DNA from 3 places in the Photobacterium sp. S4TG1 genome. Region 3 is predicted to be linked to each of the others. Evidence: riboswitches for the same ligand, from Rfam matches in the RefSeq annotation. Region 3 holds a riboswitch; each other region holds the start of a gene.
What was found. A riboswitch is a leader RNA that binds a small molecule or an ion and turns the genes downstream of it on or off. The one in region 3 is predicted to bind thiamine pyrophosphate.
Positions count from the first base shown of each region.

Region 1 (2,272 bases), on a different contig from region 3:
TTTCTTCTCTTGGTCGGTGTTTGCGGCCCCTAAGGCAGATCTATTGCCTTATTGGAAGCATCAGGTAGCCAGTAATCAACACAATATCGATCATCACCAATGGCAACAATTATTAACTAAATATTTAGTTGTTAGCCCACAACAAACACTGTTTCGTTATAACGCCGTTACTCCTGCCGATAAACAACAACTACAGAATTATATCAATCACTTATCTAACCTTGATCCACGCCAATATAACCGTGATGTTCAATTTGCTTATTGGGTTAATTTGTATAATGCACTTACCGTCCAATTGATCATTAATAATTACCCGATTACATCTATTACTAAACTCGGTGGTTTTTTCAGTTTTGGCCCTTGGGATCAACCCATTGTGACCATCACAAATAAAACCTTAAGTTTAAATGACATTGAGCATCGTATATTACGTCCGATCTGGCGTGATCCTCGCATTCATTATGCGGTTAATTGTGCGAGCTTAGGTTGTCCTGATTTACTCCCTCAAGTATTTGACAGTCATCACCTTGATCAACAACTCAATAATGCTGCCAGCCGTTTTATTAATAGTAATAAAGGGGTACGTACAAACTCAAAACAAACAACTTTATCGTCAATTTATGACTGGTATAGCGTTGATTTTGGTAATCGACAGGCCTTGTTGCAGCATATAAACCATTATCGAGAGCATCAAAAAATCAATGGCGATAACATTAAATTTGACTACAATTGGCAGTTAAATCAGAAGCTATAACTTAGTACAAGTTACAGGTACAATATGCATGTTCTCATTGGGGAGCCATTAGGCTGAGATTGTTGTTATTATCTTGTTTGATATAACAGAACCCATTGAACCTGAACCAGGTAATGCTGGCGTAGGAATTGAGATACACATGGGTATTTACCCCTGTCTAGCTGCTATTACAGCATGCTGCTAACACCTCTCAACCCTGTGCCGCTCTCTTTTTCTATTATGTTTGCAGAATGTAAGCATGAGGAGCGCATAGTGAAAATCAATTATACCCTATTACCCTTACTTTCAATCACATTGCTCTCAAGTAATGTTTTTGCCGCAGATAATACCCTTAATGTTTATACCTACAGCTCATTTTCGTCTGAATGGGGACCTGGACCGCTCATTAAAAAAGCCTTTGAAGCCCAATGTGATGGTTGTAAGGTTAATTTTGTATCGTTAGAAGATGGGGTTTCTATCTTAAATAGAGTCCGTTTAGAAGGTAATAGCAGTAGAGCAGATATTTTATTAGGACTTGATAACAACCTAATGACCGAAGCTAAACAAACAGGGTTATTAGCTAAACAACAGGTTGATCTTAGCAAGTTAACACTCCCAAAAGGCTGGCATGACGATACTTTTATTCCTTTTGATTATGGCTATTTTGCATTTGTTTATAACAGCAATAAATTATCCAACCCACCAACCAGTTTAAAAGCGCTGGTTAACGATCAAAACATCAGTGTGATCTACCAAGATCCACGCACATCAACTCCAGGTCAAGGGCTGATGTTATGGATGAAATCAGTGTATGGTGATAAAGCTGCTGCCGCCTGGCAACAATTAGCTAAACATACCGTTACCGTCACCAAAGGCTGGTCAGAAGCTTACAGTATGTTCCTTGATGGTGAAGCTGATATGGTATTGTCTTATACCACCTCTCCGGCTTATCACATTATGGAAGAGCATAAAAACCAATATAAAGCGGCCAATTTTAAAGAAGGCCATTACATGCAAGTTGAAGTTGCCGCCAAAATGAAAAACAGTCCTCATCCTAAACTGGCCGATCAATTTATACAGTTCATTGTTAGTGACGGTTTTCAATCTCAAATTGCAACCCATAACTGGATGTATCCTGTCACCAAACAACCACTACCAGCGGCATTTGACCAACTAACGATTCCAGATAAAGCATTAGAATTTAGTGCTGATGAAGTAGCTCACAAGCGTAAAGCATGGATTCGAGAATGGCAGCAAGCGCTGACCCAATAATGGCATACAGCTGTGAATAAACGTATAACTCAACTTTTGCCCGGACTATTAAGTATCGGGCTTATTTTATTACTGGTGATCGCCGCAATCACCAGCCTTATTCTTCATGCAGGTCAATGGCAACTGAGTAGCTTATGGCATGATCCTTATCTACGCCATGTAACTCGGTTTAGTTTTTATCAAGCGATATTATCGACCTTACTTAGTCTTGTGCCAGCAATAGCGATTGCTTACGCATTTTCTCGACGTGATTTTATTGGCAAACAG
Region 1 covers NZ_JAYXUH010000014.1:37,394-39,665, reverse strand. The annotation lists gene VXS03_RS15065 (DUF547 domain-containing protein) at 1-754, shown strand, start outside; TPP riboswitch at 783-899, shown strand; gene thiB (thiamine ABC transporter substrate binding subunit) at 974-2,005, shown strand; gene thiP (thiamine/thiamine pyrophosphate ABC transporter permease ThiP) at 2,018-2,272, shown strand, end outside.
Region 1: it holds a riboswitch for thiamine pyrophosphate, as region 3 does, so the genes downstream of both, thiB (thiamine ABC transporter substrate binding subunit) here and thiD (bifunctional hydroxymethylpyrimidine kinase/phosphomethylpyrimidine kinase) in region 3, are expected to answer to the same signal.

Region 2 (2,272 bases), on a different contig from region 3:
ATACCGTAATAAAACGCCAGCATGAATCGTAAAGTAATCGACACCTTGCTCAGCTTGCTCTAATAACGTATCTCGAAAAACATTCCAATTTAGATTTTCCGCAACGCCCTTTACTTTTTCTAAGGCTTGATACATCGGCACGGTTCCAATGGGTACCGGACTATTACGAATGATCCATTCTCGTGTTTCATGAATATTACGTCCCGTTGATAAATCCATCACCGTATCGCCGCCCCACCGAGTCGACCATACTAATTTCTCAACTTCTTCTTCAATGGATGAGCTCACGGCTGAATTACCAATATTGGCATTAACCTTTACTAAAAAATTACGCCCAATAATCATTGGTTCAACTTCTGGGTGATTGATATTTGCAGGAATAATCGCACGCCCAGCCGCAACCTCTTGACGCACAAATTCAGGCGTGATTTGTAAAGGGAGATTAGCACCAAAATTAACGCCGGGGTGTTGTTGATTTAGCGCTTCATCATCATAGTGCGCTCGCCCCATATTTTCGCGAATCGCAATATATTCCATTTCAGGCGTAACAATACCTTGGCGGGCGTAATGCAGTTGAGTTACACACTTACCGTTATTAGCACGTCGAGTTGGAGCGCGCTGATTAAAACGCAATGAATCCAAACTCTGATCATGTAAGCGTTCATTAGCGTAGTCAGAACTTAATTCAGATAATAATTCAGTATCATTACGCTCAATGATCCACGCTTGGCGCACAGGAGGCAAACCACGATAAATATCTATGGAATGGTCAGGATCGGTATAAAATCCAGAAGTATCATAAACACAAATAGGTTGGTTCGGTTCAAAAATAGGGTGTTGTTTAGGACCACTAATAAGGCTATCAGCTAAAGCGATTTCTCGCATCGGTACTGAAATATCAGCACGACTACCAGTAACATAGACTTTTCGTGAATTAGGATAGGGTTGAGCCGTTAATGACTCGATAAATTGTTTCGCTTCCAATCTCGCTTGCTTGCGATTCGACACAGCAATTTCCTTTAATATTATAGGGAAAAGTGCTTATCAGATGGGCGTAAACAAGAGCGATGCATACAATTATGCATCATCAAATACGTACAGTGATCCTCAATAAGGATATGTAGTAAAGATAACCTCTTGTTCCCTTCGCAGGTATTAGCCTGATCAGGTTCAACGGATCCCGCAATGCGGTCTCAGCCATATGGCACTCCGACAAGTAAGTGAATTAGTATAAGTACTTTGGTTGTGATCGCAACAGTTTATTAACAATAAATATAACACATAGTGACAGATAGCAAAAAGCCGTGCAATTTCCACGGCTTTAATTTCATGGTAATCACTACAATGTTTATTGTGAGATAAGTACATCGCACTTAAGGTGCTGAGCTAATGTTTCACTTACATCACCAAAAAGATGAATAGTAGATTTGTGATAACCCGTAATAACCAACTTAGCTTCAACTTTTTCAGCTAATTCTTCGATATGCTTAGTAATATCACCATTAGCAATATGTAATCCCGAAACAGGGTAAGATGAAGCTGCCGCTAACTCTGATAATTGTGACATCCGCTGTTTAGCAATTGCATCGTGCTCTTCTTGCAGTTCAATCTCAACATCAATAAAACTCACATTACCAATACCAGGCTCAACATAAGCAATATGCAATTCAGCATTATTTTGGTCTGCAATAATTCCAGCCTTTACCATTAATTTATGAGCAAATTTATCTTCAGGATTAACAGCAAGTAATATTGTTTGATATAGCGACATAGCCTATCTCCATGAGCCAACGCCCAGTAGTTAATTTCTTAGTTATGATTATGATGCTATAAATGTAGCTATACAACCAACTATGTGCCGACATTTTAATTTACGCTTAAATCAATGATTGCAGTTATCGAGAGTATTAACTAACTCAACAAGCGATTATTATGACGGTTTTTAATTATCACTTTTAACTGAAACGAGATACCAATGAGCCAATATATATTACTAGGATTCATCGCAATTGGTGGTGCATTCGGCGCCTGCTCACGATACTTAATTTCGGAGCTTTGCGTTATTTTATTTGGCCGTGGCTTCCCATACGGAACATTAACCGTCAATATTATTGGTTCGCTAATTATGGGACTATTAATGTCGGGATTAAATCAAGGAATGATTGAGGCAGCACCATGGCGCCCAATGATTGGCTTAGGCTTTCTTGGAGCATTAACGACCTTCTCAACCTTTTCAATGGATAACATTGTAATGATGCAGCAAGGTGAGTTT
Region 2 covers NZ_JAYXUH010000017.1:91,330-93,601, forward strand. The annotation lists gene thiC (phosphomethylpyrimidine synthase ThiC) at 1-1,008, opposite strand, end outside; TPP riboswitch at 1,125-1,222, opposite strand; gene VXS03_RS16805 (universal stress protein) at 1,349-1,771, opposite strand; gene crcB (fluoride efflux transporter CrcB) at 1,976-2,272, shown strand, end outside.
Region 2: it holds a riboswitch for thiamine pyrophosphate, as region 3 does, so the genes downstream of both, thiC (phosphomethylpyrimidine synthase ThiC) here and thiD (bifunctional hydroxymethylpyrimidine kinase/phosphomethylpyrimidine kinase) in region 3, are expected to answer to the same signal.

Region 3 (2,272 bases):
AATGAAGTACCTAATCCATTTCCACATACAACTAGAATCTTTTTCATTTTATATTCTCTTTAGTAGGATATTTAGGCATGAACTATTTCATTACCTTGTTATTATGCAGAAATATTAAAGGGTAAAATCTCAAAAAAAATAGACATAAATCACAAACACAAAATGAGATTGTGACGCAGATCTACTTAATATATTATTATTAATAAAAAAGTTTATTAGCAATTTATAAGATAATCAAAATTGTGATGGGCATTATACTATTATATAAATTAGTAGATTAAACATATATATCTATTATTTACCATAATCTGTCAGCATCTTTTTCAATAACGTATTTATGTCTTTAGTTTTTTTATTTCTTTTAGTAAGAGAACTTAACGATATTATCTCTTTGGATTCTTCTTTTATAATTTTATCTTCATTCGCTTTTAATTTCATTTTTTGCACTGTTGGTAATAATAATCTAACTTCTTCACCGCTATCATTTATCAACAATACAATATTTTCTGATTCAACTTGTACAATAGTTAGTAAACCATGTTTCTGTGATTTGATTTTTTCACCAACCATAATAGATTCAGGAGGTACCGAGCGGTCCGCTAACAGCCCACTTCTTAACTTTGCAGCACTAATAGATCGAATGTTTCCCGTATTTTCGAAAAAAACAATAACTGTGTGTGTGTTGTAATATTCAATAACACGAACCAAACCATATTTTTTAGTGCTGAATATAGCGCCATTTTGCATATCTTGCGGCGCAGCCATTTTTTTAGCTAACATACCTTTTCCTATCCATACAACTAAGTATAATTTTCACTTTTCTTTTAATATTATATACATATAAAAAAGTAAGATAAAATGCAATTTTTACCTATTTATACTTTTTTATATTGTCGATAGCATTACATTTAACCAAGAAATACAGTATATGCTTATCTACTTACTACGTATTTAAATATATATAAATACGTAGTAATAAACACTTTCAATTTATGATGTAAAAAAGTAACAACTTTTTACGCTCTCCATAAAAAACCACTTCAGCTCACAACAATAAAACATTCACCAATTTAATATGTTATGTGTTAACAATCTCGCGTAGTATTCGTAACGTGTTATTTCTTAATAAAATAGAGTGACAATTAAATTATTCTGAATTAGGATAATTGCCATTAGTCGGGGGGCGTTAAGCTGAGATCACTGTAAATGGTGGGACCCGTTGAACCTGAACCAGTTAGCACTGGCGGAGGGAACTAACTATCAACGGATTATCAACGTTAATAGATGCAAGCTAAGTCAACTGCACACTCTCATGCCGCAGTTTACACTTCCCGCTTGATAACTTGTTCCTGATGCTAGCGCGTAAGGAATGAAGTATGCCACACACCCCATCATCGCATCACACAACTACCCCTATTGTATTGACGATTGCAGGATCAGACAGTGGCGGCGGCGCGGGGATTCAAGCTGATATTAAAGCCATTTCAGCAACAGGTAGTTATGCTTGCTCGGTTATTACGGCGATTACCGCCCAAAATACGCAAGGTGTTAGCGGCATACTTGCCATTCCTCTTGATATGGTTGAGCAGCAGCTGGACGCCGTATTCAGCGATTTAAATATTCAAGCCGTCAAAATTGGCATGCTCGCCGACAGTGATATTATTCGACTAGTTGCTGCAAAAATTCGTCATTACAAACCACCATTTTTAGTCATTGATCCAGTAATGGTAGCCACCAGCGGTGATGTGCTATTACAACAACAGGCTATAACTACTCTCAAAACAGAATTGCTACCACTGGCTGATATTATTACCCCTAACCTACCAGAAGCGGCGGCATTAACAGGTTTAGACATTCCACAATCACTGGCTGATATGCAAGCGATGATCAGTGCATTACGAGAGATTAATCCTCATGCAGTGTTACTCAAAGGTGGGCATTTAGAACAAAGTAGTGATAGCACTGATTTACTCATTCTCGCCTCTGACGTTATTGAGCTGACAACACCTCGCATTAACACTAACAACACTCACGGCACGGGTTGTACTCTGTCTGCGGCTATCGCATCTTATTTAGCTCAAGGCAATGATCTTACAACGGCAACTACCTTGGCTAAACGCTACATTACTGCCGCCATAACCGCTGCCGATGAACTCAATATCGGCCATGGTCACGGCCCTGTGAATCACTTTTTTGCAGGTCATCATCATGTGCGCTGATCTGGAAATCACCATTACTAATGGCAGTTTACGCTATCACTCAACGAAAAATG
Region 3 covers NZ_JAYXUH010000005.1:45,773-48,044, reverse strand. The annotation lists gene VXS03_RS08420 (PTS sugar transporter subunit IIB) at 1-47, opposite strand, end outside; gene VXS03_RS08415 (hypothetical protein) at 295-780, opposite strand; TPP riboswitch at 1,168-1,269, shown strand; gene thiD (bifunctional hydroxymethylpyrimidine kinase/phosphomethylpyrimidine kinase) at 1,377-2,219, shown strand; gene VXS03_RS08405 (ABC transporter ATP-binding protein) at 2,209-2,272, shown strand, end outside.